DNA from 3 places in the Vibrio sp. R11-SG3-ISO9 genome. Region 3 is predicted to be linked to each of the others. Evidence: predicted binding sites of a transcription regulator. Region 3 holds the regulator's gene; each other region holds the start of a gene.
What was found. Region 3 encodes PurR, which represses purine synthesis genes. Its sites were predicted from a motif close to TNANGNAAACGTTTNCNTNA; they were not measured.

Region 1 (10,575 bases), on a different contig from region 3:
CTGACTCTGCGTCCGACGCTTTGACTTCCGCAGATAAGTTACTTGGAGTGACCACTTGTGGCGCATTCTCAGCTTCCGATTGTGGTTCCACGCCACCCACCGACAAGGTGTTGTCTTGCGCTTCAAATTCAGGCATCTGCTCTGGCTCTATATAAGATGCTTCAACTTTCGCCACTGAACGTAGGCGCTCCACTTCTGTCTCAAATTCATCTTGAGTCGATAACAGATGAATTCTAAACGTCACTTCATGATTCTGAATCTTCAGGATATCTAAGCTTGCTACAGAGTTAAGTGCTTTTAATGCATTCTCTAGCTGGAAGAAGTCTTGTGCATTATTCAAGCTAATGAATTGTGCAAGAATTGACTCCGAAGACTCGCTCGCGACTGTGACCGCACTTTTCTTAGCGTAGTAGTTACTGATCTCGTTAACTAATGACTGAGAAGCAGACGCACCACTGCCTGAAACAGACCCCGTTACTGGTGATTTCGGTGAACTGGTTATCTGATTAGGCTGTTGATCATAAAGCGTCCAACGTAGACCTGACGGCTGCGCACGCACAACCAGCACCGCATCCACAGGATAACGTTGACTTGCTTGGCTGATAGGTGAAACAAAACCGCCCCACAGATCAGACGTTGCAATACCTGTAATGTCATCGAAGTCACCCACAGGTAGCGTAATTGGTAAACCACGCAGTTTCGCGTTTTGTTGAATGCCTGCCGCTAGCTTAGAATTCGAGTGTTCCCAAACGATATTCTTGTCGTAGTTTTGCTCTTCGACTAGCCACACTAATACATTGGAACGCGTTTCAGGCCAGTAAGGTAATTGAGCTTGAGTCAGTAGGTTACGAATCTGAGCGCCATTAAAGCGCATGCGCAACGTAGTTTGCTCACTTGCCTCACCAAAACTCATTTGTGACAGGTATTGAGCACTTTGGCGCATCGCCTTTTTTACCGTCTCATTAGCAGCAACGTCTGTTTGGCCAGTTGCACGGACCAGCACCTGTTGCATGCCTTCATTTCTAGCCGCTCTCTCTGGCTCTTTCTGTTCTGAATTGATAGCCACTTCGGCACTGAAAATATCCACCTGAGTCAGTGCATAACTCGGCGCAGCCAAAAGTCCCATCAACAATGCTAAATAACGCATATCGACCCTAGTCTTAAAATCTTGTGCCCTGATGATAAGCAACTATGGGTAACTGGGCAAGGACGATGGCAGATAGTCGATTGAATAACCGAGAATTATCGGGGTGATATATAGCAATTAAGGAAAATTAGTGAAGACTTAAGTGATAATGCACATATTTTCGGCAAATGAGCGATAAATTTGACACAACCTATATAGCAATCGATTGCGAGGTGATAAAATCCCGCGAATTTTATTTTTTACTTCACGATTAGCTCAAGGACCTATCATGAAAAATGCTTTGCAAGGTGCGCAAATGCTCTTTGTCGCCTTTGGTGCACTGGTATTAGTCCCCCTACTTACCGGTTTAGATCCCAATGTTGCACTGTTCGGTGCTGGTATTGGTACCCTCCTCTTCCAAGTCATTACTCGCCGTTCGGTTCCAATTTTCTTAGCCTCTTCTTTCGCGTTTATCGCACCGATCATGTTTGGCGTACAAACTTGGGGCATAGGTGCCACAATGGGCGGCCTAATGGCGGCAGGTGTTGTCTATGTGCTGATGGGTGGCCTAATTAAAGTTCGCGGCGTTGGTTTTATCCATAAGCTATTACCACCAGTGGTAGTTGGCCCAGTGATCATGGTTATCGGTCTTGGTTTAGCACCGGTAGCCGTTAACATGGCACTGGGTAAAACTGGAGACGGCGCAGTACAGCTGGTGGATGCCGATGCGGCTCTTTGGATCTCAGCGATTTCACTGATTGTTACCATCATTATTAGCGTATTCGCTAAAGGCTTTTTAAAACTGCTGCCAATCTTTGGTGGTATCGTAGCGGGTTACATCACAAGCCTAGTCTACGGCGCGGTCGACTTTACTCCGGTAGCTCAAGCCTCTTGGTTGGCCATGCCTAACTTTGTGGCACCAGAGTTCAACATCAATGCGATCTTCTTCATGGTGTTCGTTGCTATCGCACCTGCTGTTGAGCACGTTGGCGACATGCTGGCCATTTCGAACGTAACGGGTAAAGACTACCTTAAAAAACCAGGTCTACACCGCACCATAACCGGTGACGGCGTGGCAACGATTGCTGCTTCAATGCTGGGCGCTCCGCCGAACACAACCTACAGTGAAGTAACGGGGGCAGTGATGCTAACAAAAGCCTTCAACCCAGTAATCATGACTTGGGCTGCGGTCACCGCTATCGTGCTTGCACTGGTTGGTAAGCTAGGTGCCTTGCTGCAAACTATCCCGGTTCCGGTTATGGGCGGTATTATGATTCTGCTGTTTGGTTCTATTGCAACGGTTGGCCTAAATACGCTCATCAAAAACCAAGTTGACCTACACAAATCACGCAACCTAGTGATCGTCGGTGTAACACTGGTATTTGGTATCGGCGGCATGGCTTTTGGTATCGGCGATTTCAGCCTTCAGGGCGTGAGTTTGTGTGGTATCGTAGCAATCCTACTAAACCTTGTATTGCCAGAAGAGCTAGGTGAGAACCACTCTGTAGACACAGCGCAAATCAAGTAATCGAATAAATCGAGAACAAACAAAAAGGGAGCGTATCGGATGATACGCTCCCTTTTTTCACTATTGGTCGTAGCAAATATCGCTACAACTAACCGAATTACTTAGTACCGAAGATCTTATCGCCAGCATCACCTAGACCAGGAACAATGTAGCCCTTGTCGTTTAGCTTCTCATCGATTGCCGCAGTGTAAAGCTCTACATCTGGGTGTGCTTTCTCAAGTGCTGCAATACCTTCTGGCGCAGCAACAAGAACAAGAATCTTAAAGTGCTTACAACCCTTCTCTTTCATAAGGTCGATAGTTGCGATCATTGAGCCACCCGTTGCTAGCATTGGGTCAACAACAAGAGCAATACGCTCCTCGATGTTAGACGCTAGCTTGTTGAAGTATGGCACAGGCTCAAGTGTTTCTTCATCACGGTAGATACCAACTACACTGATACGTGCGCTTGGGATATGCTCGAGTACACCATCCATCATGCCAAGACCAGCACGTAGGATTGGCACAACTGTTACTTTCTTACCTTTAATTTGGTCAACTTCTACTGGACCATTCCAGCCGTTGATCTCTACACGCTCAGTTTCGAAATCTGCTGTCGCTTCATATGTTAGAAGGCTACCCACCTCTGTTGCTAGTTCACGAAAACGCTTCGTGCTGATTTCGCCTTCACGCATCAGGCCAATCTTGTGCTTAACTAGCGGGTGTTTTACTTCAACAACTTTCATTTCCAACTCCGGCAATATTTAAATAAACCCACAGATTATACATCGTTTTTATCACATTTTCAGTATGTTTATTTGGCAAAAAATTTACGCAAACGTTTGCTCTTATTTAGCAAGCCCTGTTAGAATAGCGCCGTTTTCACATCCAACTTAAGACCGAGGACTATCCCGTGAGCGGTAATAATTCTTCTCTAAGCTACAAAGACGCTGGTGTTGATATCGATGCAGGTAACGCACTAGTAGATCGTATTAAAGGTGCTGTAAAACGCACTCGTCGCCCAGAAGTAATGGGTGGCATTGGTGGCTTTGGCGCCCTATGTGAACTACCAACTAAATACAAAGAGCCTGTACTGGTTTCGGGTACAGATGGTGTAGGTACTAAACTTCGCCTTGCTTTGGATATGAAAAAACACGACACCATAGGTATCGACCTAGTGGCAATGTGTGTGAACGACCTAATCGTTCAAGGTGCAGAACCTCTATTCTTCCTAGACTACTACGCAACAGGCAAACTAGACGTTGATACCGCAGCAGACGTAGTTTCTGGTATCGCTGAAGGTTGTGTGCAATCAGGCTGTGCGCTTATCGGTGGTGAAACTGCTGAAATGCCTGGCATGTACGAAGGCGAAGACTACGACGTAGCTGGTTTCTGTGTTGGTGTTGTTGAAAAAGCAGACATCATCGACGGCACTAAAGTTGCGGCGGGCGATGCGCTTATCGCTGTAGGCTCAAGCGGCCCACATTCAAATGGTTACTCTCTGATTCGTAAAGTACTAGAAGTATCTGGTGCAGATATGAACGAAGAGCTAAAAGGTCGCACCATTGGTGAACACCTACTAGAACCAACTAAGATTTACATCAAGTCAGCACTTAAGATGATTGCAGAGCATGATATTCATGCTATCTCGCACATCACAGGTGGTGGTTTCTGGGAAAACATCCCACGCGTACTTCCAGAAGGTACAAAAGCAGTCATCGACGGCAAAAGCTGGGAATGGCCAGCTATCTTCAACTGGCTACAAGAGAAAGGTAACGTGGAAACATTTGAAATGTACCGCACTTTCAACTGTGGTGTTGGCCTAGTCGTTGCTCTTCCAAAAGAGCAAGCTGAAGCGGCTGTTGAGCTGCTAAAAGCTGAAGGCGAGAATGCTTGGGTGATTGGTGAAATCGCACAAGCGGCTGAAGGTGAAGAGCAAGTTGAAATCAACTAAGCTTGATTGCTAGCTCGCACAATTAAGAATGAGGACTTTAGGTCCTCATTCTGCTATTTACGCCCTAGAAAACCTTAAAATATGTAGGTAAATTGTTATTTACTCTCACTCATCGCGTTTGATACCTCTATGAAAAATAATGCCCCTCAGAAAAACATCGTCGTTTTGATCTCCGGAAGCGGAAGCAACCTCCAAGCAATCCTTGATGCTTGTCAGAACCAGCACATTAATGCTTCTATCAAAGCTGTTTTCTCAAATAAAGCAGAGGCATATGGCTTAGAGCGTGCACGTACTGCAGAAGTCCCAGCACACTCTCTTGATCCAAAATCATTCGAATCAAGAGAAGCGTTCGATCGCGAGCTAATGCAACAGATCGATGCCTATCAACCAGACTTAATTGTTCTCGCTGGCTATATGCGTATTCTGAGTGCTGATTTTGTTCGTCATTATTTAGGGAAAATGATCAACATTCACCCTTCACTGCTGCCGAAGTATCCAGGGCTACACACACACCAAAGAGCCATTGATGCCAAAGATAAAGAGCACGGAACCAGTGTCCACTTTGTCACGGAAGAGCTAGACGGTGGACCTGTGATCTTACAAGCTAAGGTGCCTGTTTTTGCAGAGGATGATGCAGACGAATTGGCAAGCAGAGTACTGACACAAGAGCACCAAATCTACCCATTGGTGTGTCAGTGGTTCTGTGATGATAGATTAGTGATGAAAGAGGGTTGTGCTGAACTCGATGGAAACACGCTTGGCAAACATGGCTACGCACAAGACTAGAAACGTGTTTATAGCTAATAAAACATGCTAATTCGAATACTAAAAAGGCCGCATTGCGGCCTTTGTTATTTGGAGCTTGGTGTAACGCATATACCAATCACAGTAAGTAAGTGATCAGAAATAGCGCAGAAAAAAGGCTTGAGAGCAAGGCAGCATTTTTCGATAAGTAGTTATTCTACAATCAAAAATTCTAACGCAGTTATCGAGCATTTTAGCAAGCTAGGGTGAGCAGTTATTTACTACGATTGGTATTACTCTAAGGGTTCGGTTGGAGCTTGGCTCGCCACCTTTTTAGGAGCGTAAGCCACATCAGCTAAAGCTTGATGGTTCGACTCAATCAACTCACCGAAATGGAACAGTGCAAACTCGCCAGGTTTCATTCGCGCCCACTCTTCATTATCCGTTAATGGCTGTGTAGCGACGACACTCACCACATCATTCGGCGTGGTCTCTTCCTGAAAATTGATCTCTACATCTTCATCAATCAGGCTCGCTTTACCAAACGGGGCGCGCCGTGTGATCCAATAAAGGTGATTGGTGCAGTATGTCATCACATACTCGCCATCACTCAGCAGCATATTAAATACGCCCTTTTCACGCAGCTTGTCACAGCACTCTGCAACAAAACGGAACATCCCCATCATATCTTGAGGAGGCTCAGGAAAACGGTCTTCTAGCTGCTTAAGTAGCCAGCAAAACGATAGCTCACTGTCTGTCTGGCCAACCGGGCGAAAACGGCCACTTTCAAGGTCATCATAGTCGGTTAACTGACCATTGTGAGCAAAGGTCCAGTACTTACCCCATAACTCGCGAGTAAAAGGATGAGTATTTTCTAGGTTAACACCACCACGATTTGCTTGACGGATATGACTGACAACAGCACAGCTTTTAATTGGATAGTTTTGAACCAGCTCTGCAATCTTTGACTCGCAGCTTGGATTCGGATCCTTAAAAGTACGAAAGCCTTTTCCTTCATAGAAGGTAATGCCCCAACCATCTCGGTGTGGGCCAGTTTTACCGCCACGTTGCATCAATCCAGTAAAACTAAAACAAATATCCGTTGGCACATTAGCGCTCATGCCGAGCAATTCACACATGGTTAAACCTACTCCCTCTTCAACCAAACATGGAGCTCAATTCAAAGAGCTCCAATCTATTGTTAATTTTTTATTCCATCTCTTTTTCAACAAGTTGAATGATGATGTGAATAATCTTGATATGAATTTCCTGGATACGGTCAGCGTAGCCAAAGTGCGGAACTCGGATTTCAATATCCGCGCAGCCTGCCATTTTACCGCCATCTTTACCCGTTAAAGCGATTGTCTTCATGCCTTTCGCTTGTGCTGCTTCAATTGCTTTCAGGATGTTTCCTGAGTTACCAGACGTTGATAGACCGAATAACACGTCACCCTTACGGCCAACCGCTTCAACGTAGCGAGAGAAAACAAAATCGTAACCAAAGTCGTTGCTTACGCAAGAAAGGTGGCTTGGGTCAGAAATAGCGATGCCTGCATAACCTGGACGGTTCTCGCGGTAGCGACCTGTTAGCTCTTCCGCAAAATGCATAGCGTCACAGTGCGAACCACCATTACCGCAAGAAAGTACTTTACCCTCTTGTTTGAAAGAATCAGCAATCATCTTAGCGGCAGCTTCAATTTGCGCGATGTTGTGATCATCACTTAAAAACTTGTTCAGAACCTCAGCAGCTTCGTTTAATTCACTTTTGATTAGGTCTTGGTACATAAGGCTTATCTCTTATATGTATGTGCGTCACTTAAGCATACGCGAAATGAGAATGGAGGTTGTTTCCCCCTTTTACTTGAGTTTACCCACAAACATTTAAGAGTGTCGACAGTTAAGCCAAAAGATTGCCACCTTTATTGTTGTTCTGGTTTCAATTCGCACATTTATTCACCACACACCTCTCACAATTAGAACTTTAACTCTACAGAGATCACTTTTTGCTCAAATTAGAGTTTTACAAATATTTAATACTTTGTTTACACTTAACTGGTTAGACCTCTTACCTAAACCAAAACAATAAGTGATCTCTGAAAAGGAAATCGATCATGAACATACTGCTCTCTCTACTGTGCATGACCATCGTACTAAGTGTCTGCCTGTACCATCGAGTCACCATCACTCGTGCACTCGTGGCATTAACTGCCACTATGTTTGCTCTGACCTTCGCCGCTGATGTCGGCATGACGGGTTGGCTGAGCTACCTACTTGCTGTCGCTATTTTTGCTATTCCAGCAATTAGACAAACACTCATTAGCCAAAAAGCACTGACTGTCTTTAAGAAAGTGCTACCTGCTATGTCTCAAACAGAAAAAGAGGCATTGGAAGCGGGTACAGTTTGGTGGGAAGCAGAGCTGTTTAAAGGCAAGCCAGATTGGAAGAAGCTGCAGAACATCGCAGATCCTAAACTATCCGCAGAAGAACAAGCTTTCTTAGACGGCCCAGTAAATACTGTGTGTGAGATGGTGAGTGATTACCAAGTAACTCATGAGCTTGCAGATCTGCCACCAGAAGTTTGGCAATATCTGAAAGATGAAAAATTCTTCGCGATGATCATCAAGAAGAAATACGGTGGCTTAGAGTTCTCTGCATACGCACAATCATTGGTACTACAAAAGCTGACTGGTGTTTCTAGCGTTCTATCATCAACCGTAGGCGTACCTAACTCTTTAGGTCCCGGTGAATTGCTACAACATTACGGTACTGAAGAGCAAAAGAATCACTACTTACCTCGCCTAGCGGAAGGTAAAGAGATCCCTTGTTTCGCTCTGACTAGCCCAGAGGCAGGCTCAGACGCTGGCTCAATTCCTGATTACGGCATCGTATGTAAAGGCGAGTGGCAAGGTGAAGAAGTACTGGGTATGCGCCTCACATGGAACAAGCGCTATATCACTCTAGCGCCTGTGGCAACGGTTCTTGGCTTAGCATTCAAACTGCGCGACCCTGACGGCTTGCTCGGTGACACACAAGACCTTGGTATTACCTGTGCACTTATCCCAACCGACCTTCCGGGTGTTGAAATTGGTAATCGTCACTTCCCATTGAACGTTCCATTCCAGAATGGACCTACTCAAGCTCAAGACCTGTTCGTTCCAATGGATTTCATTATTGGTGGACAGAAGATGGCAGGCCAAGGCTGGCGTATGCTGGTTGAGTGTCTTTCGGTGGGACGTGGTATCACACTACCGTCAAACTCAACAGGTGGCCTGAAAACGGCAGCTCTCGCAACCGGTGCTTATGCACGTATCCGTCGCCAATTCAAACAGCCTATCGGTCGTATGGAAGGTGTCGAAGAGCCGTTGGCACGCTTGGCGGGTAACGCTTACGTCATGGATGCGGCAAGCAATCTAACCGTTGCTGGTATCGACCTAGGTGAAAAGCCTTCGGTTATCTCAGCTATCGTTAAGTACCACTGTACTCACCGTGGCCAACGCAGCATCATTGATGCAATGGACATCGTAGGCGGTAAAGGTATCTGCTTAGGCCCATCGAACTTCTTAGCACGTGGTTACCAAGGTTCACCAATTGCGATCACCGTAGAAGGTGCCAACATCCTAACTCGCTCTATGATCATCTATGGTCAAGGTGCTATCCGTTGTCATCCTTATGTACTGGAAGAGATGAATGCTGCCTACTCTGAAAGCAGTGATGCACTCGATAAGTTCGATAGCGCACTCGCAGGGCATGTTAGCTTCACCATGAGTAACCTAGTCCGCAGCCTATGGTTTGGTTTGACTGATGGTCGTGGTTCAAGCACACCAGCAGATAAAGATACTAAGCGTTACTACCAGCAACTGAATCGCTACAGTGCCAACTTAGCACTACTATCTGACATCTCGATGGCGGTACTGGGTGGTTCACTGAAACGTAGAGAGCGTTTATCTGCTCGTCTAGGTGACATTTTGAGTCAGCTATACCTTGGCTCAGCGACTCTAAAACGCTTTGAAAGTGAAGGAAGCAATAAAGAAGATCTGGCTTTGGTTCACTGGGGTATGCAAGACAGCCTTCGTCAAACAGAAGTTGCTATTGATGAGTTCCTAGCGAACTTCCCTAACCCAGTTGTCGGTCGTCTACTGCGCGTTATCTTGTTGCCATTTGGCCGTATTCGCCGTGCTCCAAGTGACAAGCTAGATAGCCAAGTGGCTCAAATCATCCAAACTCCAAGCGCAACTCGCTCTCGCCTTGGTCGCGGACAGTTCCTTGCACCAACTGAACACAACGCGGTCGGTAAGATTGAGCGTGCGCTAGAAGTGATTCTAGAGGCTGAGCCGTTATTTGATAAGGTGTGTAAAGAAACGAGTCAACGACGTCCGTTCCTACGCTTAGACCTAGTAGCTGAGATTGGTTTAGACAAAGGTATCTTAACTAACGAAGAGGCGGCTCTACTGAAGAGTGCTGAAGAACATCGTCTGTACACCATTAACGTTGACGACTTCGCTCCTGAGGAACTAGCAGCAAAGCCTCAATACCCAGAGACATCGATTGATAACGTCGCGTAGGGTTAATGTTGCCTAGTTATAACAGTTGATATTAGAAGCAAAACGGGACTCATTGAGTCCCGTTTTTTTATACTTAATTTTGGCAAATTGAAGAGCTCTCAGAGGAGGTAATAATCAGCGTTGAATCCCCCACCAGCTCAACTGGTTTGAGCGCTAACAAACAGTAACCACCCAATAGCGGCAATCAAAAGATCACTACGCTATCTTGCAGTAATAACATCAAAGACAGCTTTAAGCTTGTAACGACTAAGACTTAGGTACCGATAACTGCATCTCTGGCTGTGCTTGCTTCTTGGCTCTAATTTTACGAACGACAAACCAAATCAGCAGCCCAAGTAAAATGGCCACAACATTACCAACACCGATAATGATCATGCTGCGTTGTCGCTCTTCTTCACGCTGCTTCAACAACAGCTGCTCAGCAGCAATACGTTTTTGCTCAGCTAAAGCCTCTTCCTGTAAGCGACGAGACTCCGCTAAATCAATATCTTCAACGACACTGTAGGTTTGTTGTTTAATTGGGAACATCAGCGGACGTTGGCTTGAAGCGTCCGTTGCAAATACACGTCCAGACCAAGAGTAAATTCCCAGTTCACCAACGTAGGGAACCTCCATCGAGACTTTCATACCGTCAGTCGCTGCTTGTCCTTGCTGATAAGAGACATACTCGTCTGGCGCAATGT
Region 2 (10,575 bases), on a different contig from region 3:
CACCTCCAAATAATTGATTGTCAGTGTAACGGAATTGCCAAACGTAGGGAAAGAAAAAGGGCCAATTAAGGCCCTTTTATGTGGTTATTCGTTGATTATGACCAACCGAGCTTCACATTCATCCTAGCTACGAACTAGGTAGTTCGCTTTACCAACCCACTTGTAGCTGGTTAGCTCTTCCAATCCCATAGGGCCGCGAGCATGAAGCTTCTGTGTTGATACTGCCACTTCTGCGCCAAGACCAAACTGCGCACCATCAGTAAAGCGAGTTGATGCGTTCACATAAACCGCCGCAGAACCGACTGAGTTAATGAAACGTTCAGAGCTCTCTAGGCTGTTTGTCATGATTGCATCTGAGTGGCTCGCGTTATGTACGCGCATGTGGTCAATCGCCTGTGCTACGTCAGCAACCACTTTGACACCTAAGGTGTAGCTTAGCCACTCAGTATCGAAATCATCTTCACCCGCATCACGCACGTCAGCGAAATCAGCAAGCAGCGCTTTAGCACTTTCATCAGCCACTAGTGTCACTTTACCCGCTAGGCGCGTTTTAAGCTTACCAAGGAACTCCTCAGCAACCGCTTCATGAACAAGCAGAGTATCTAGTGAGTTACATGCTGATGGGCGTTGAACCTTTGAATTCTCAACCACATTCACTGATTTTTCTAGGTCAGCCGACTCATCAACGAAGATGTGGCTAATACCAAAGCCACCGATGATTACTGGGATAGTGCTGTTCTCTTTACACATTTTGTGTAGGCCTGCACCACCGCGTGGGATGATCATATCAACGTACTCGTCTAGCTTAAGCAGCTGAGACACAAGTTCGCGATCTGGCTTCTCAATGTATTGTACCGATGCCGCTGGTAGCTCTGCTTTTTCTAGTGCAGATTGGATAACCTTAACCAGCTCCATGTTTGAGAAAAACGTCTCTTTACCACCACGTAGGATGCTTGCGTTACCTGTTTTCAGGCACAGTGCAGCAATGTCGATGGTTACGTTCGGGCGTGCTTCATAAATAACACCAACAACACCAAGCGGTACGCGACGACGAGAAAGCGACATGCCGTTTTCTAGCACTTTGCTGTCAATTTCGCTGCCTACAGGGTCATTCAGGCTGATAACGTTGCGCACATCGTTAGCAATACCCGTTAGACGCTCTTCGTTAAGAAGTAGGCGGTCAAGCAGCGCTTCTGTTAAACCAGCTTCACGACCTAATTCGATATCTTTTGCGTTCGCTTCAAGAATGGTCGCCGCATTTGCTTCTAGTTCATCTGCAATGATAGAGAGCGCTTTGTTCTTCTGCGCTGTTGATGCTGTTGCTAGGTGAAAGGCAGCCTCTTTTGCTGCGATACCCATGTTAGTTAAATCCACGTTTAACTCTCCCTTAATTCTGTCTGTCTATCTGAAATTCTGGGTACGCTAGTTAATGAAATAGCCACCTTCTATCGGCAGCTATTCATTGGTCTCTCATTTTCTGAGTAAGCGTACTAAGTTTAGCTCGTCTGTTACTCTTGGATCACTACCATGTCATCACGGTGAATAACCTCTGAGCCGTAGTCATAACCCAGAATTTCTCCAATATCTTTACTGTGTTTGCCCGCAATCTTCGCCAAGTCTTGGCTTGAGTAGCTTGCGATACCACGCGCAATCACTTTACCTTTGTTGTCTGTTACTTGAGTCACTTCACCACGAGAGAACTCACCGCGAACTTGAATCACACCTTTAGCCAACAAGCTGCTGCCCTTGGTGTTCACAGCATTCACTGCCCCGTCATCAACCACGATATCACCAGCCGATGCAGGGCCCGCTAGGATCCAACGCTTACGGTTTTCAAGCGCCTCTTCCAATGGCAAGAAACGTGTGCCTTGTGGCTCTGCGCTGAGTGAGTCAAATACCACATTCTCTGCGCTGCCTGCTGCGATGATAACTTCAATACCTGCACGACGCGCAATATCCGCCGCTTGCAGCTTAGTTGCCATGCCACCAGTACCCAACGTGGTACCACTGCCGCCAGCGATCTTACGCAAGGTATCATCGATGGTCTTAACCTCTTTGATCAACTCAGCATTTGGGTCTTTGCGAGGATCAGCGGTAAATAGACCTTTTTGGTCAGTCAGGAGTAGAAGCTTATCAGCACCACACAAAATACCGACTAAAGCCGACAAGTTATCGTTGTCGCCTACTTTAATCTCGTTAGTCGCTACCGCATCGTTCTCATTAACGATTGGGATAATGTCGTTATCCACCAATGCATTGATGGTGTCACGTGCATTTAGGAAGCGCTCTCGGTCATCGAGGTCAGCACGCGTTAACAGCATTTGGCCAATCTTGATGCCGTAGATAGCAAACAAAGACTCCCAAACCTGAATCAGTTGACTCTGTCCTACTGCAGCAAGCAACTGTTTGCTCGCCATTGAGTTGGGCAGTGCGGGGTAACCAAGGTGCTCACGTCCAGCTGCGATAGCGCCAGACGAAACCATAACCACAGAGTGGCCTTGCTTTTTCAGTTCTGCACACTGACGTACAAGCTCTACCATGTGAGCTCGATCTAACGCTAATGTGCCACCAGTTAAGACACTGGTACCCAGTTTAACAACCACAGTTTTGCGCTGTGTTGCTGTCCCGCTTTGATGATTAGTTGTCATGAAGTCTTTATATGAATAAAACAAATAAGAGGTGATGTTTTAACAATCAAAACGGGAATTCACAAGTAGAAAAGGTGCGAAATCGCACCTTTTTACCTTATAGAGAGGAGTAACCTTTAAAATTAGACAAATTCGACAGAAGCTGCGTCTAGCTCAACCTCCAGTTCGAACTTAGATTTCAGTTCCTCGGATAGCTTTTGATGAAACGCTTCCTGAGTACGATTCACCTCAGAAACGGCTTTCTTAGGAAGTTCCAGCTCTTCCCATTCACCCTCAACGTTATATTTGCCAATGTTGTACTTGGCAGTAAAGCCTTGTTCAGATTTTGCCAATTCTAGCCACCACCCCCAGAACTCTCGCTCTTCTGGTGACTTCTTATCGTTTACACACACCGAAAGGCAATCGAAGATGTAGTGTCCCTCTTCCGATTGTGGCTCTCTCAAATATGGACCAATGGCCTTTAAAACATTTAGCAAACGATAATGAGTTGGTTGTTGTGTCACTTCTGACATATTGAATCTCCGTTTTCAATGTTAAGAATGACGCTACTCAGACTGTAATACGTAGAAAACACATAAGTGGATTTTATAAATTATCTCTGAGTATCAGGTACTTAATCTGTACACTGTTCATGCTTAACTAATTTAGGAGAAATGTCATCTAAATAATTCATCCTCAAGCCATTTTATCGCCAATTCGAGGGATTGCTCATACCCTTGTGTAATTGACTTGGACTTAATTTTCTTCGCCTTGCCATAATCACTGTAAATAGCAACCAGTTGATTATCCGACGGTGGTGATACCGGGTCACCATCCAGAGCCAATGCTAGGATAGGAACTCGCGTTTTACTGTTAGCCAGTAGCCCCTGAACTTTCAGAGACCAAGCCATCAGTTGACCTGATAAGCTATTGATATCAACTGCACCTTTACCCAAACGAGAAGCGAGCACATCGAGGTGCATCTTGGGCATCTGTTTCAGTTTATCCGCATGTACAAAGATATCGTGAATCGGTGCACCGAGTGCCACACAAGCTTTGATCTTCTGTTGCTCTAGGAAAGACAAACGAACCATAGCGTTGCCGCCAAAACGGAAACCAAACAGACCGACCTTGTAGTGGTCAACCCATGGGATATTCGGCAGCTCATTCAAGACCGCTTGGTGCAAACAGGAAGAGTCTTCCGTTAGTGGCCAGTGAGAGCTGTGACCAATTGATGGCATATCTACCGTCAGCATCGCGATATTCTTGGGCGCAAGGTAATCGCGGAAAAGACGCCACATATCCGTTTGTAAGCTATCTAGCCCAGCACTAACAATCACCACAGGTTGAGGCTTATCCGTATTGGAGAGATGCAGATGCGCTTTGATCTTGCGATTTTGGTACGGGATCTCGAGCTGCTTTACCACCAGCTTAGTGTGCTTAATCGCTTCTGCATAAGCTGTATTAGCCAACACCTGAGCTTGAGTCGCTAGGTTGTCGTTTTTCAAATGAGGGTAGCCAGCAATACTGAAGCAAAGTGACGCAGAAAACAGTTCCTCTGCAACCTCTTCGCCGCTCTTATCGTTAGCGCGGTTTTGGTGTTGCATACCGAGCTTTGTCCACTCATAAGCCCAGTTACCACTGCGGTAGCCCATGACGGTATCTAACCAATCATCCGTCGTACGAGAATGGGTCGATGATGCAATGCGTGACAACACGGCTTCTTGCTCGATCGGGTTCACCCCTTGCCAAACCCACTGCATACGGCGCAGGTTTCGGTACCACGCGCTGTCTTGCTGCTCATGCTTCTGTTCAAGCAAATCAACAGAGCTCGGCATATATTGCGTCAGCATTGAGGTCTCTTTCGCCTGTTTGTGTTTGACGAATAGAGTTTCAGATAGGTTTTTACTGGTTTCTTCAGATAACGACATGGGGATTCTCAGTCGAGGATGATGACTGTAATGATATAAAAAAAAATGACCCTATAAAGGGTCATTTCTCAAAAAACACAGATTATGCTTATTTTGACTTGCGATTTACTGGCTCAATGTAACCTAGGCTTAGGTCCCATGGCTGTTCAATCCATGTGTCTTGTGCGATATCAACGATGTAATCGTCTAGTAGTGCAGCACCTGAAGGCTTAGCACATACCGCGATTAGCTTCGCTTTAGGGTACATTTCACGCAGTTTACGTGCAGTGTCACCGCTGTCTACTAGGTCTTCAACGATTAGGAAACCTTCACCGTCACCCTCTGGCGCTTTAACGACAGTCATATCACGTTGGTGATCGTGGTCGTAGCTAGAAATACAAATTGTATCAACGTAGCGAATACCTAGCTCACGAGCCAAGATTGCGCCTGGTACTAAACCACCACGACTTACTGCCCAGATACCCTTCCACTGTTCTGCTGGCATTTGCTTAGCAGCCAGTTCACGGCAGTAAGATTGCATGTTGTCCCATGTGATGATGAATTTGTTACTCATAGTAATTAAACCTAATAAATTGTCATGTTGTTAGAGGCCATATCGACATGGCCTCTGCAAGCGATTAAGCGAAGATGTACTTAAGGATAAAGATCACAGACATTACCCAAACGGCAATAGAAACGTCGCGACCTTTGCCACTTAGCAGCTTAATTGCAGCGTAAGCGATGAAACCTAGAGAGATACCCTCTGCAATAGAGTACGTCAACGGCATAAGCAGACATGTTACCACGACTGGTGCTGCTTCTGTAAGATCACGCCAATCAATGCCAACCAGACCAGACATCATCAGAATTGCTACATAGAATAGCGCACCTGACGTTGCGTAAGCTGGAATCATGCCCGCTAGCGGCGAGAAGAATAGAGCAAGAAGGAAAAGTACGCCCACGACAACAGCCGTTAGACCTGTACGACCACCTTCTGCAACACCTGAAACACTCTCTACGTAAGAAGTGGTGTTTGATGTACCTAGAAGTGCACCGATAGACGTTGCTGTTGAGTCAGCAAGCAGTGCTTTGTTAAGACGAGGAAGTTTGCCGTCTTCTTTGATTAGGTTTGCTTTTGTCGCAACGCCAACTAGCGTACCTGCGGTATCGAATAGGTCGACGAATAGGAAAGCAAACACAACCGAGATCATACCGATTTCAAATACAGCAGAGAAATCGAGCTGCATGAATGTTGGCGCTAGGCTTGGTGGCGCAGAAACGATACCACCGTATTGCACATCACCAATAACAATGGCAATCGCAGTGATAGCAAGAATCGCGATCATTACTGCACCTTTCACACCACGGTGAACCAATGCAACTGTTAAGAAGAAGCCAAGTGCACCCAGAATAGGGCCAATCGCTGTGATATCACCCAGAGATACCTTAGTTGCTGGGTTAGAAACAACGATACCCGCGTTGCTTAGAGCGATAAACGCAAGGAAAAGACCGATACCTGCAGAGATACCCACACGCAGTGACATAGGAATCGAGTTGATGATCCATTCGCGGACTTTAAAAATGCTTAAGAAAATGAAGATAACGCCCGACACGAATACCGCAGCCAAAGCAACTTGCCACGTATAACCCATGCCCATTACAACTGCGTAAGTAAAGAACGCGTTCAGACCCATACCTGGTGCTTGAGCGATCGGGTAGTTGGCTACAAAGCCCATGATGAAACAGCCAATAGCCGCAGCTAGACAGGTTGCTACAAATACAGCGCCGTGATCCATACCTGCATCAGCTAAGATCATTGGGTTTACAAAAATGATGTAAGCCATAGTTAGGAAGGTCGTTAGACCGGCGATGATTTCAGTGCGCACATTGGTGCCGTTTTCACTGAGTTTGAATAGCTTTTCGAACATTATCGAATCCTATAAGGGTAGAAAGTAAACGGTTGCGTAATCGATTGGCTCAGGATTATAAAGTCATCAAATAACAAATTCCAGATAGAATTAAGACTCTAACCAATATTAATAGAGAAAACGTATGAAACAGGGCGATTAAAGTAGGCTATTCTTATTCACTAAACTCATTGAAAACAGATACTTAAAATCATCAAAAAAATGCAAAACAAGTGGTGTTTTTTTCTACCACCTTGAAAATTCACCAAGAAAAGACAGCAAAGACCGTACGATAAAAGTCATTAAAGCACCGCTTTTTTCAACAGATCTGGTAATAATAGAAGTTCTGCTCAGTTGTGGTGCAAAATTTAACCAGCTCCTATTCCCATCTGAATAGAGTAGTACCAAAAGCCCTGATATCAATAATGCATTGGAGTGTCTATGAAGCCTTGGGATAACAAATCGTGGAATTAGAAAAATGGTGGGAAAACAGCAGGCAAAAAAAACGCCACTCAAATATGAGTGGCGGTAGAATCAGTCAACCAAGAGGGTTGTAAAAAAATTCCAATATATAGGGGTGAACAAACTGTTCAAGTCACACGCTCAGATTACTTGTTGTAACCAAAGCTAGTTGGGTATGCAAAGTTGCTAGTGTAAACAGAGCTGTTAAGCCAGAACATTGCAGATGGTAAACCTTTCATAACTATCACCTTAATAAATCAATTAAAAACAATTTTGATTTCTCAGTTCCTTGGAGGCGATAAACGGACTCATCCTTTGAGCATTTACTCTTCGTCTCAGAAGTTGGTTATTAATATACCCCAACGAAAAAAGATTACAAGTATTTTTTGCACCAAATCACATTTTTAGCTTAAAAAGACTAAATAACAAACTCAACATGTAATTAAATTACAAAACAGACCAATAAAAACGTTTGCACGGCAACTTATTAAGCAACTGGGCACCTATTTTTGATCGAAGCAACAAATCTATTTTCAAACTTTGCAACAATTGCCTGTTACAACACCTACTCGTTGCCTCACTCAAATGGTATGCTGTCGGCATCAAAACAGACCCATATTTTAGATAATTGTCCTTTATACCAAGCCACTTTTACCTAAAGATATGGTTATTAAATAAAAAAGGAGTCATCCGTGTCTGAATTCCATTCTGAGATCAGTAAATTATCCCCTGCCCCACTTTGGCAGTTTTTCGATAAGATTTGCTCAATCCCACACCCATCAAAGCACGAAGAAGAGCTTGCTCAATACATTATTGCTTGGGCAACAGAACAAGGCCTAGATGTACGCCGTGACCCAACGGGTAACGTATTCATCAAGAAGCCAGCAACGCCGGGTATGGAAAACAAAAAAGGTGTGGTACTACAAGCTCACATCGATATGGTTCCACAAAAGAACGAAGATACGGTTCACGACTTCACTAAAGACCCAATCCAACCGTACATCGACGGCGAGTGGGTAACAGCGAAAGGCACAACACTTGGCGCAGACAACGGTATGGGCATGGCATCATGTCTTGCGGTTCTTGCATCAAACGAAATCAAGCACGGCCCAATCGAAGTTCTACTAACGGTAGATGAAGAAGCTGGTATGACTGGTGCGTTCGGTCTTGAAGCGGGTTGGTTAGAGGGTGACATCCTTCTTAACACCGATTCAGAGCAAGAAGGCGAAGTGTACATGGGTTGTGCTGGCGGCATCGACGGCGCAATGACATTTGACGTTGCTCGTACTGCAATCCCAGCAGATTTCGTGACTCGTAAGCTAACGCTTAAAGGTCTTAAAGGCGGCCACTCTGGTTGTGATATTCACACAGGTCGTGCAAACGCAAACAAACTGCTTGCTCGTTTCCTAGCGGGTCACGCAAAAGAGCTAGACCTACGCATCGTAGAATTCAAAGGCGGTAGCCTACGTAACGCGATTCCTCGTGAAGGTTTCGTAACAGTTGCTGTACCAGCGGCAAACCAAGAGAAACTGGCTTCGCTATACAACTACTACACGGAGCTTCTTTCAACAGAGCTAGGTAAAGTAGAAGACAGCATTGTGACTTTCAACGAAGAAGCTTCAGTTGAAATGGGCGCACTTGCAGCGGCTGACCAAGCTCGCTTCATCGCAGCACTTAACGCAGCGCCAAATGGCGTGATCCGTATGAGTGACGAGATTGAAGGCGTTGTAGAAACCTCTCTAAACGTTGGCGTTATCACAACTGAAGAGAACTCGATCACTGTACTTTGCTTGATCCGTTCTCTTATCGACTCTGGCCGTAGCCAAGTTGAAAGCATGCTTCACTCTGTAGCAGAGCTTGCGGGTGCAACTATCGAATTCTCTGGTGCTTACCCAGGTTGGAAGCCAGATGCGGACTCAGAAATCATGCACATCTTCCGCGACATGTACGAAGGCATCTACGGTCACAAGCCAAACATCATGGTTATCCATGCTGGTCTTGAGTGTGGTCTATTCAAAGAACCTTACCCGAACATGGACATGGTTTCTTTCGGCCCTACTATCAAGTTCCCTCACTCTCCAGATGAGAAAGTGAAGATTGATACGGTTGAGCTATTCTGGAACCAAATGGTTGCACTACTTGAAGCAATCCCAGAAAAAGCATAATTCGCTTTTCTAGCTGAAACAAAAACAGGTACTCATTGAGTACCTGTTTTTTTAACTAGCGAGCTTGTTATATCTTTATTTACAACAAACGTTACGCGCGCTCTGCTGCGTAAGCCGCTAACTCATCCATTGAGGTTTGAGCGACAATCTCACCATCAATAGAATACGTCACCACTTCGCCATCACGCACACCAATCAAAGTCGCTTCTTCACCATTTTGGTAAGTGATGCTCATTTGAATCGTGTTTTCATCCAACTGCATCATTTCGCCACGCTCAATCACACGATTTTGAGTTAGAGGTGCGATTGGCGCTTCAGTGAGAGACTTATCAAGCTGGTGGTTGATGTCGATGTAAGTATCAGTTTTGCTATCGAAGATATGCGGGGTACCAGTAATCGGGTTTTTACCCGTCCAAAACTCTAGAGAGTTGAAGACTAAGTAGTCCGCTGCCACAGTTAGACCGTAAACAGGTGCGAGCAACATGTTCAACCCACCACGCGCGTAACGGTTATCGACCGCTTTAAGGTTAAATTGCATTAGGTAACCAGTAACAGCATTACTGCCCACACAGCCTGAAAGAGCTACCGACGCCACTGCCAGAGCTACGATCTTAGTGATTGTTTTTTTCATAACGATCTCAGTTAATTAATATGTCGCCCAAAAAAAGGCGCTGGATAGTAGCAGTCGATTTCCTCCCAATTATCAGCGAATTGTCAGAAATAAAACGCTAAGCAATTAACTTGATTAAGATTAAATCAACGTCGATTCCATTCTCAAACACACCTCATTAAAAATTTTTGTCGTCACCGTAAAGTGATTGATTCGTACTAAAAATCAACGATTGGTACATTCCGATTTAATCCATTATCCATTCGTTGAGAAACCTAAATGGCAAGACTAAAACCTAACCAACCATTCGAACTCCTTGGTCAAACTGTACAACCAGGCCAACGAATGGAGATTGAGCTGCAAGCGGCTCAGCTATATACCCACTCGCCACTATCGATCCCTATCGAGGTGATTCATGGTCGTCAGGCGGGACCAACGTTGATGGTGAACGCAGCGATTCACGGTGACGAGCTCAATGGTGTTGAGATTGCACGTCAACTGACCAACGCTATCGAACCGAAAAAGCTAAAAGGTACCCTGATTGTCGTGCCTATCGTTAACGTGTTTGGCTTTATTCATAAATCTCGCTACCTACCTGATCGCCGCGACTTAAACCGCTGCTTCCCAGGAAGCGAGAAAGGCTCACTAACGTCTCGTATCGCGTACACCTTCTTTGAGAACGTCGCGAAGCGTTGTGACTATATTTTGGATTTGCATACAGGTGCCATTCACCGTACCAATCTGCCTCAGATTCGTGCAAACCTGTCGAATCCTGAGACATTAAGAATCGCTAACGCGTTTGCGACACCAGTGATCATCGACTCACCACTTCGCGACGGTTCACTGCGCAGTGAAGCCGAGAAGCTTGGTATTCCGGTACTGACGTACGAAGGC
Region 3 (10,575 bases):
ACCATCCCCGCATATAGCAAAATCCCGAATATCGAATCAGCTGAAGTTATCCTATCGACTGAGCTCGATCACTGGCCTCATACGGCTTATCAAGTTAAAAAGTTAAGCGTTGAAGGCGTTCAAGTCTTTGGTATTGAATGTCCACAATACTTTGATCGCCCAGAGATGTACGCTGAGAACAACCAAGCTTACGCTGACAATGGTGAAAGGTTCGCGTTTTTTAGCGCTGCTTGTTTAGACATGTTGCCAAAGCTTGGTTTCCAGCCAGATATTGTGCATGCTAACGATTGGCACACTGGCTTTGTTCCATACCTGTTGAAGTCTCGCTATCAAGAGCACGATTTTTTCAAAGAGATACGCAGTGTTATTTCGATACACAATGCCGTCTTTAAGGGCGTGTTCTCTTATGATGAACTGCAGAACTTACCAGAAATGCACGGTCGATATGTGCCTGAAGCCGCGGTAAGTGACACCCATGTCACTATGCTAAAGGCTGGTGTGATGTGCGCAGATAAGATCAATGCCGTTAGCCCGACGTACGCTGAAGAGCTAAAAACAGAGCTTGGAAGCCACGGTATGGCGCGAGAGTTCCAACAACGTTCTGATGACTTGTTTGGTATTTTAAACGGCTGCGATTACGGTTCATGGAACCCAGAAACGGATGCTTATCTACCGCGCAAATACAAAGCAACGAAGCACAGTATGGCTCGAGGCAAATCCGCTTGTAAGCAAAAGCTGCAGCAAGAAGTTGGTTTACCTGAATCTGATTGCGCCGTGTATGGCATGGTATGTCGCCTGACTAACCAGAAGGGTGTTCACTACTTAATTCCGATCATTGAAGAGTTCCTCAAGAATGAACTGCAAATCGTGATTGTGGGTACAGGTGATCCCGTATTAGCAAGCCAGCTTAAAGAGCTTTCCGCGCTGCATTCAGAGAAGTTTTCGTTTGTTGAAGCTTACAACAACGAGTTGGCTCACTTGGTTGAAGCCGGTTCAGACTTCTTTTTAATGCCATCTGAATTTGAGCCTTGTGGCTTGAATCAGATTTATAGCATGGCTTATGGCACTCTACCTATCGTTCGCTCAGTAGGCGGCTTAAAAGACAGCGTTAATCATTACGATGACAACACTGAACTGGCCACAGGCTTTGCTTTTTGCGAGCCAACCCCTCAGGCTTTACTCTCGGTATTGCATCGCTCTTTGTTGCTTTATGCACAAAAACCTGCAGAAGTTCGTCGCGTTCAGCTCTATGCAATGCAACAGAATTTTAGCTGGGAAGATGCTGCTAAATCCTATTTAGAGATGTATCACACCGCGTTGTAACTTGTGTATTTGAAAAGTAAGGTGTTCCATTGTGAACACCTTTTTTTGTTTTTAAAGTGTCACTGTTAGTGTCTAAGTTAACTGTTGAGCTACCGTTAGTTTCATATAACGCTTTGGGAGTAATTGTGGTTGAGCTATTCAGAACGCTGATAAGATGATTGACACTACTATCACTTAATCGGTTTAATAGCGTGCTATCATTACCAAGCATCTAGCAATGGTGCTCAAGCAAATAAGTAGAATTAAAGCGAAAGGTATGTCTGAGAGTTTATTATTCCATAAAACATTCAATCACCCGACCAGTGATGAGTGGGTCGTTTTCGTCCACGGTGCTGGTGGGAGTTCGTCCATTTGGTTTAAGCAGATCAAAGCTTACAAACAGCACTTTAATTTGCTGCTGATTGACTTGAGAGGTCACGGTAAATCCGACAATTTATTAAAAGAGCTGATCAGTAACCGTTACACATTCAAAGCGGTAACGCTCGATATTCTTAAAGTGCTCGATCACCTAAAAATTCGTTCAGCGCATTTTGTTGGAATGTCCTTAGGAACTATTATCGTTCGAAATGTGGCTGAGTTGGCTGCAGAGCGTGTTCGTTCAATGGTACTCGGCGGTGCTGTAACGCGTTTGAATACGCGCTCTCAAGTCTTGGTTAAATTAGGTAACTTAAGTAAACATATTATTCCTTATATGTGGCTTTACAGCCTGTTTGCTTACATTGTTATGCCACAAAAGAGTCAGCGAGAGTCTAGACACCTTTTCATTCGCGAAGCGAAAAAGCTGTGCCAAAAAGAGTTCAAGCGCTGGTTTATTCTTACTGCTGACGTTAACCCGTTGATGCGTTACTTCAAAGAGCGAGAGCTACCTATTCCAACCTTGTATCTGATGGGAGAGCGTGACTACATGTTCATCAAGCCCGTTAAAGAGATGGTGGCGGCACATAAATCGAGTGAGCTGGTGGAAATTGCTAACTGTGGTCACGTTTGTAACGTGGAGCAACCCGAAGAGTTCAACCAGCGCTCTATTGAGTTTATTCAAAAGCAAATCAAATAACGTGAGTTTGGTGAAGCATTGTTCACTTGACATAACGAGATACAAAAAAACAGGAAGCTATTACGCTTCCTGTTTTTTTAGGGACTCGTTTTTACAAAACTTATGTTTCAGGGCAAGGTGAACCACACTGCCAACAAGAACCAAACTGGGCTTCATTGACCTCGTGACACTGACTACAGCGCCACTCTTCATAGATGATGGAATCTTGTTGCTTCTTATAAGCATTGATGAGGTTTAGTGCTGCTGTTGCATCAGAAGGCTCGTAGAGCCACACATATGGGTCTGTTTCTTCAGAGAAAGGGATTTCTCCCTTTAAACCAAACAATCCTTCACCACGCACTTCACAGGCAATTTTTTCACTCTCTAGAAGCCCACATATTATGTGAGCCTCTGTTGGGTTTGCAGCACTGAATATCTTCATCAATTTTCCTTATCTATTCCGCGACTGGCGCCGAACGAAACTTACCCATAATCCATTTTGCAGCAATTGGGAAAACGCCAAGCAGTGCGAAAGAAAGCAGTACAGAAGGGGATACGATGCCTGATAGCGAATCGATCTCTGCCAACTGAGTACCTGCGTTTAAGTAAACTGCAGTGCCAGGAAGCATTCCTAATTGGCTAGTCAAATAGTAGCGTCCTACAGAGATAGGTGTTAAGCCCATTAGTAAGTTAATTAAGAAAAATGGGAATACCGGAATCAAACGTAAAGAGAATAGGTAGAATGCACCATCTTTTTCTACGCCTTGGTTAATGGTCGACAGCTTATCGCCAAACTTACCTTGCACCCAGTCACGCAGTAGAAAACGGCTACTCAAAAACGCTAGTGTTGCACCTATGGTACTTGCAAACGACACGAGTAATAAACTAGTCCAAAAGCCGAATAGCGCCGCCCCGAGCAGCGTAACTACAGCAGCGCCTGGAATAGAGAAAGCGGTAATCATGATATAGAGGATGAAGTAGGTTGCAGCTGCAACAACAAAGTTACTCTCTATGTAGTCGTTAAGAAGTGCCTGCTGAGCCTTGGCATTTTCAAGCGTTAAGTATTGACCAAAGTTAACGGCTAGTAACACTATCGTGGCAACTAAAATTATGCCTAAAATCATTTTCTTACTCATGGGAGCGTCCCTTAATCTTTTGCTTATAGTTAGTATAGTTAGACAGGAGAAGGAAAGATTAACTTTCAAAAGAAAATAAAAAAAGCCACATTAATGTGGCTTTTTACAATTAAGTGATTTGGACCTAATTAATAGAGCTGATGAGTTCGTCACGTCGCTGCTGAGGTATCACTGACCAATGAGTGCCGTTGATTGCACCTTCAAGCGCCCAAAGTAGCTCTAAGCTCACACTTGATGAATGAGACTCTTTAATGGCTTTGTATGCATTAACAGAACCTGACTCATACAAGCTTTCAACGGTATCGATCCCTGCTTTTTTCAACATTCGCTCTGTGGCAAGTCGAAGGTTTGGCAAATCTTTCAATCGAGTCGGTTTCGCCGATGATTGGATTTGTTTCTCTTCTTTAGCACAGTTAAGGGAAGCTTTTGCCAGCTCGATAATACGTTCTTGAGTCTGCCAGAGGTCTTCTGGGAGGGCAAAATACTTAGTAACGACTGGGAATCCACGCTTTTTGTAAACGTAAGGTTCGAAGCCCTGTTGTTCAAATTGTGAAGTAGTATTCTTATCAGCTCGAATGTGCAACTGATTGTTTACGACCAATGCAAACATGGTGTCATCGGCAAAAAGGCCGAAACCGCCAAACATTGAGCGTGACTTTATCTTTCCAAGTGGCTCAAATAACTTCATTGAGTCCTTGAGTATCGGTTTATCCATATTGTTTATCTCGGTGTATTTGAATTACGCCACCAAATAAGCAGGTCCGAGAGATTAGCAAAATGTCGCAATAAAATTGTCAATAAGCCGTAAATTACTACTAAAGGTAGGAAATACTGCATTTTGCCATCGGTAACCCCGCTACCATACCAATAATGGGTTAGGCCGGAGGCTTTGCGTCTCACCCTTTCAAGTGATTTGCCCTGTGCGTGACTGTATAATCAAGAATAAAGTTTTTTGTTGAATGAGGTTCACACTTGTTATTCTAAAATGTGATCTTAATTCAGTTAATTGTTGTCTTGATATGCAACTGGGTTTTTATTTTTGACAAATAAAAAAAACGCACCAAACGGTGCGTTTTATTAGATTTTTCTAAAGTTTACGTTATTTTAACGTTTTTACTGTCGCACGCTCAATGATCTCTGGATGCATCTCGAACACACGTTTTTCGTGGTCTTTGTCTTTGATACGTTCTAGCAGGATTTCGAACGCGTTCTTACCGACACGACGTTTTGGTTGGTGAACAGTCGTCAACGGCGGTGAGAAGTACTCTGCCAACTCAATATTGTCGTAACCAATCACTGAAATATCTTCAGGGATCTTAATACCTTGCTGTTGTAGGCGGCTCATAAGACCAAGCGCCATCGTATCGTTAAAACAGAATACCGCGGTAGGGCGATTTTCCATTGCAGCGATTTTATCTGCAGCGATAACAGCCGTATCACACTCGAAGTTACCTTCAAGGATTAGGTTGTCATCAGCTTGAATGTCTGCCTCTGCAAGTGCACGACGGTAACCAGCGATACGTTCGACACATGCCGCTTTATCTAAGTGACCACTTAGACATGCAATACGTTCATGCCCGCGTTCAACTAGGTATTTAGTCGCTAGGTAGCCACCTTCTTCAGAGTTGTCGATGATCTTATCTGCTTGTGAACTTTCAGGACCCCAATCCATAACAACTTTTGGAATGTCTGCATGACGGTCAAGCATTTCACGAAGTTCTTCCGTTAGGTCAGAACACATTACTAAGATGCCATCTACACGCTTTTCAGCAAGCATTCGGATGTAGTCACGTTGCTTTTCGTAGATACCACCTGTGTTACATAGAATCAGCGTATAGCCTTGACGGTAACAGTAACTTTCCACACCATCGATCACTTCAGAGAAGAATAGGTTAGTTGATTGAGTTACTAACATACCGATTGTGCGCGTAGAGTTACATTTCAAACTACGGGCAACGGCACTTGGTGCATAATTTAATTCGTCTACGGCTTTGTTTACTTTTTCTTGAGTCGCTTCTGCTACGAAACGTGTCTTGTTGATCACGTGAGAAACGGTGGTTGTTGATACGCCGGCTAAGCGAGCGACATCTTTTATAGTTGCCATGGCTTTATCCTATTGATAGCTACTTCCTCAGCAGTACGGAGCAAGTAGCCGTTTTAAGCTACCAGAACAAGAGCTTAGAATGTGTAGGGCTCTCTCGGTACTAAAGTGCTAAAAAACAAAAAACCGCTAATGAGAGCGGCTTGTCTTAACACCGAAATGCTCTTAGCTAATTTAAAGCATAGCATTTCGAGAATGTTTCATATTTTATCGTTTGCGGTCACAATTTTAGACTGACTAGAAAATACTCGCAATAAAATTCACCCAGAAATCTGGGTGAATTGTCACATTCTACCTAAATTGTGCCTTTAGTCATTAGTGAATTTATTCACCAGCCAAATATTGCGCATCAAGTTTACAGAAAGCGGCTAGCAATTCTGCAACACAAGCGTAAAAACCAAACTCATCAAATTCACGGCATTTCGTTGCAAATTGTGGAACCCAGCTGAGAAGTTGTTGTTCAACAAATTCATGCTGTGTAGTGAAAGCTGCTTCTAATTCTTGCTCGCTCTCGAGGTCGTTTGAACGAATGATAATGTTGCCTAGGAAGTCCAACTCGATGGCTAGGTGATCAGCAGGCTCTTTTAGGTCTTGGTTTACGGCGATTCCGTAAGACGCCATGATGGCTTCCATGTCTTGAGCTGGCTTGGCGTTCAGCAGGCCGCTCTTGTCTAAGTAAATAGAAGCGTACGGTAGAGCACCGTATTTGTCTGACTTAAGGAACAACTCGCAAAAATCTGACGAAAGCTCCAGTTGAGCGTCTTCACGATTCTGCAATCGGTTAAGTGCATCTACTAGGTTATTGATTGCTGGCTTAAGCGTCTCATTGTCGCCAAGACCAGTTAAAAACGAACGAATCTCAACCGAGTGGTAGTTATCCAGTTCTTCTTGAGTCAGCTCTTTTGCGAACAGGCTCGATAGCCACCAGTAGATTTCAGCTCGTTGTTCATTGAACGCTTTCGTTTCTTTCATCTCAATAATCCTAATATCGTCTTTCGTAATATCTGCGGTACGAAGGCTTGCTAACGGTTGTATTTGCTAATTGCAAAGTCACTCGTTAGTAGTAATGCCTATATTGAATTGCGATGGAGGTTAAATAGCAAGGTTTAAGATTGTCTTGTATCAAAAAAAATTCAGGTTTCTGGCTTTTATCTTGCGTACTACTAGAATTGTTACTAGTTATGAATAGAATGGTCACTGAAACTATTAAATAAGAAAAGTGGTGTAGATGAGCTATCACGTATTAGTCGTTGAAGATGATGTGGTAACCCGTAGTAAGCTGGTTGGATATTTCCAGAATGAGGGTTACACAGTAAGCGAAGCAGAAAGCGGCGCTCAAATGAGAAACGTTTTAGAAGAGAATAACGTTGACCTCATTATGCTGGACATCAACTTACCAGGCGAAGATGGATTGATGCTAACTCGCGAATTACGCAGTCAATCAGACATTGGGATTATTTTAGTTACTGGACGCACGGATAGCATCGACAAAATTGTAGGCCTAGAGATGGGCGCAGATGATTATGTTACTAAACCATTCGAACTTCGCGAGTTACTGGTTCGAGTGAAAAACCTACTTTGGCGAATTTCTGCAGCTCGCAAGTCACCAGCAGGTGCCGCTGAGCAGGCGGATGACGAATCTATCGTTCGCTTTGGTGAGTGGACATTTGATATTCCTCGCCGCGCTCTGAGCAAAAACGGTGAGCCGGTGAAATTAACCAAAGCAGAATATGAGCTATTGGTTGCGCTGTCTTCATACCCGAATCAAGTATTAAGCCGTGAGCGAATCTTAAATATGATTAGCCACCGCGTTGATGCGCCAAACGACCGTACCATTGACGTGTTGATTCGTCGTATGCGTGCCAAGATGGAGTTTGATCCGAAGAACCCTCAAATCTTTGTGACGGTTCATGGTGAAGGCTACATGTTTGCTGGCGATTAACGCTTAGAATTAAAATGCTCAACAAGCGAAATTGAAAAAGCCGAGATATTCAGTATCTCGGCTTTTTGTTTATGGAATCAGCTTGAAAACAACATAGGCCATTAGTAATGGTCATTCATGTTATACAGCATTAGTGTGCTGGCTGTGCGCCGCTCGTTGGTATTGCACCAGAGGTTGTAGCATTCTCTTCTTCATCAAGCATCGATGGCTCGGAGATTACGACTGGCTCGCCCATTTCAGAACTTTGGTTATCTAGCCAGTCGCGCAGTGATTGCCAAACTAAGCCCATCGTTTCGTGCCAGTAGCGCTCGGTTTGCTCCAAGTAAATTGCTTTTGGCATGTACTTGTTCCAAGGCTGCTCTATGCCTTCTTGAGCTAAGAAATTGGTTGGCGCAGGAATTGGCTTGATACCAGCGTCATGGAACTCGTTAAGAGCTCGCTGCATATGGCTAGCGGAAGTCACTAGTACCATTCGCTTGTTTTTTACAAACGCTGCAGCCTGACGTGCTTCTTCCCATGTATCTTTGGCTGTCTCAAGCAAGATAATATCAGGCTTGGCTACGCCTAATGCTAGGGCAACCTTGGCCATCATACGTGCGTTACTAACTTCAGTACCACCACCATAGCCAGATAGAATCAACTTAGCACCCGGGTAGATTCGTTGAATGCGAATACCTTCACTCAGTCTCATTAGGCCCGTTCGGCTAAGTTCAGACGTTGGTGGGATTTGGTCATCCACCACATGGCCGCTACCCAACACCATCACGTAATCGACAGGTTCATTAGTCGGTAAGAATGCGGTGTATTGGCGTTCCATTGGCATAAGAAGTTGGCTAGAAACAGGTTGGAACGCGATAAGGAAAATGCCACATAATGCAGACAGCGTGATAAGGCACCCTGTTTTACGTTTTGTAGTGAACATAACAAGGGCTAAGCCCAGAAAAGCGAGAATTAACATTGCTGGCAGTGGCATCAACAGTGAAGACACTACTTTTTTCAGCTCAAACATATCCGAATAGTCCGAAAAAACATCACTTAGTACTAAAAAGAGACATCGCCTCTTTATTCCTGAAATTCCTGTGACAGAATAGCAGGCACGATAGGACATGATAACCCAAGTAGCTGTGACTGAAGACCGTAATTTCGACGATATTGCCCACAAATTTGCAAAAAATATTTACGGCTCTGACAAAGGAGAGATCCGTCAGATCATCGTATGGGAAGATTTAGAGCAAGCGTTAAGCACATTCAAAACCGATGAATCACCTTTGCATATTCTGGATGCAGGAGGTGGTTTAGCTCAGATGTCGCAAAAGATAGCTGGCTTGGGGCACAAAGTGTCGCTGTGTGATCTTTCTTCTGAAATGTTGAAACTAGCACAGCAAGATATTGATAAAGCCGGCTTGCTTGAACAGTATCGATTTATTCACTCTCCGGTTCAAAACATTGTACAGCATATGGATGAGCCCGTGGACATGGTGATGTTTCATGCTGTGATGGAGTGGTTAGCCGATCCAAAAGAGGCTTTGGATATCCTGCTTAAGCAAGTTAAACCGGGTGGCGTGGCATCAATTATGTTTTACAACCATCACGGATTAGTCCTTAAAAATGTGATTTGTGGCAATATTCCTCATGTATTAAATGGGATGCCACATCGAAAACGGTTTAAGCTGCAACCCCAAAAAGGTTTGAAGCCTGAAGAAGTCTATCAATGGATAGAAGAGGCGGGTCTTGAGATTAAAGGAAAGTCGGGCATTCGCTCGTTTAGCGATTACATAGGTAACATGGAGTACATGGGCGACTATCAATTCGAAGACGTGCTTGAGCTTGAGAAGCAGCTATGTCGCCAAGAGCCTTACCTCTCTTTAGGTCGTTATATTCACGTTTGGGCGCAAAAACCAGAATAAAAAAGCGGAGAATGTGGTACAAGAGTTGCCATCGCATTCCTAGGCTACAGTCGACAATCTGATAGCCCGCGTTATAAAGAAAAGGCGTAGCACCGACATCTGCTCGGTGTTACAAAGAACAGTTACAGGAACCACAATGAGTGAAATGACTCAAACTGCCGAAGAGCAGCCAATTGATGAGTTGGTGGGCTGGGTCAAGCAGCATGATTTTTCATTAAATTTGCCGCCTGAGCGATTGGCATTTCTAATTGCTATCGCAGTACTAAGCAACGAAAGGTTCGATGAAGAGTTAGGTGAGGGTGAACTGCACGACGCGTTTACCATTGTCACTCGTCTGTTCGAAGATACCGGCGAAGCCTCAGCGTTTCGCGCAAACAACGCAATCAATGAACTGGTAAAGCAGAAATTGATTAGCCGTTTTACCAGTGAGATTACCGATGGTGCGAGCATTTATCGTCTATCGCCGCTCGCAATTGGTATTTCAGATTACTACCTACGCCACCGCCAATTCTCGAAGTTGAAACTATCGATTCAGCTATCGATGGTTGCTGACGAGATGGCGAAGGCCATTGAAGCCGCACAAAAAGGCGGAACGCCGGGTCACTGGCGTAAAAACGTTTATGGCGTCCTAAAATACTCAGTTGGTGAGATCTTTGACCAAATCGATCTTAACCAACGCGTAATGGATGAGCAGCAACAGACTGTTAAACAACAGATTGCGGACCTTCTTAACAAAGATTGGCGTGAAGCGATCAATAACTGTGAAGCTCTGTTATCTGAAACCTCTGCAACGTTAAAAGAGCTTCAAGACACCTTACAAGCGGCTGGTGATGAGCTACAGACACAGATTCTTGATATCCAAGAGATTGTTTATGGTGATGACGAGCTAGAGTTCGTTGGTGAAACCCTATTCGGTCTGCAGATGAAGCTAGACCGAATCACAAGCTGGGGCCAGCAAGCCATCGATCTATGGATTGGTTACGACCGCCACGTACATAAGTTTATTCGTACTGCCATCGATATGGATAAGAACCGAGCGTTCAGCCAACGACTGCGCCAATCGGTAACCGATTACTTTGATGCGCCATGGCTATTGGCGTATGCCGATGCCGAGAAGCTCACAGACCTACGTG

Region 1: AC6R05_RS03290 (uracil-xanthine permease family protein) is a predicted target of PurR. The motif match lies at 1,294-1,313, and genes of this name have one in related genera.
Region 2: AC6R05_RS02780 (NCS2 family permease) is a predicted target of PurR. The motif match lies at 6,486-6,505, and genes of this name have one in related genera.

The regions. Positions count from the first base shown of each region.
Region 1 covers NZ_JCBDGU010000009.1:152,988-163,562, reverse strand. Annotated here, with positions in the region: gene AC6R05_RS03295 (DUF2066 domain-containing protein) at 1-1,147, opposite strand, end outside; gene AC6R05_RS03290 (uracil-xanthine permease family protein) at 1,416-2,654, shown strand; gene upp (uracil phosphoribosyltransferase) at 2,752-3,378, opposite strand; gene purM (phosphoribosylformylglycinamidine cyclo-ligase) at 3,546-4,586, shown strand; gene purN (phosphoribosylglycinamide formyltransferase) at 4,716-5,372, shown strand; gene AC6R05_RS03270 (class II glutamine amidotransferase) at 5,624-6,469, opposite strand; gene lpcA (D-sedoheptulose 7-phosphate isomerase) at 6,540-7,115, opposite strand; gene fadE (acyl-CoA dehydrogenase FadE) at 7,442-9,892, shown strand; gene AC6R05_RS03255 (TIGR03503 family protein) at 10,139-10,575, opposite strand, start outside.
Region 2 covers NZ_JCBDGU010000009.1:53,294-63,868, reverse strand. Annotated here, with positions in the region: gene AC6R05_RS02805 (glutamate-5-semialdehyde dehydrogenase) at 124-1,374, opposite strand; gene proB (glutamate 5-kinase) at 1,509-2,648, opposite strand; gene crl (sigma factor-binding protein Crl) at 2,771-3,160, opposite strand; gene frsA (esterase FrsA) at 3,305-4,558, opposite strand; gene gpt (xanthine phosphoribosyltransferase) at 4,647-5,111, opposite strand; gene AC6R05_RS02780 (NCS2 family permease) at 5,176-6,465, opposite strand; gene vcdP (small protein VcdP) at 7,053-7,145, opposite strand; gene AC6R05_RS02770 (aminoacyl-histidine dipeptidase) at 7,599-9,071, shown strand; gene AC6R05_RS02765 (DUF3332 domain-containing protein) at 9,163-9,702, opposite strand; gene AC6R05_RS02760 (succinylglutamate desuccinylase/aspartoacylase family protein) at 9,961-10,575, shown strand, end outside.
Region 3 covers NZ_JCBDGU010000038.1:32,568-43,142, forward strand. Annotated here, with positions in the region: gene glgA (glycogen synthase GlgA) at 1-1,323, shown strand, start outside; gene AC6R05_RS11805 (alpha/beta fold hydrolase) at 1,580-2,377, shown strand; gene AC6R05_RS11810 (putative signal transducing protein) at 2,478-2,798, opposite strand; gene AC6R05_RS11815 (TVP38/TMEM64 family protein) at 2,812-3,492, opposite strand; gene AC6R05_RS11820 (TfoX/Sxy family DNA transformation protein) at 3,617-4,207, opposite strand; cyclic di-GMP riboswitch class I at 4,336-4,420, opposite strand; gene purR (HTH-type transcriptional repressor PurR) at 4,592-5,596, opposite strand; gene torD (molecular chaperone TorD) at 5,918-6,565, opposite strand; gene torR (two-component system response regulator TorR) at 6,822-7,535, shown strand; gene elyC (envelope biogenesis factor ElyC) at 7,666-8,544, opposite strand; gene cmoM (tRNA uridine 5-oxyacetic acid(34) methyltransferase CmoM) at 8,660-9,442, shown strand; gene mukF (chromosome partition protein MukF) at 9,579-10,575, shown strand, end outside.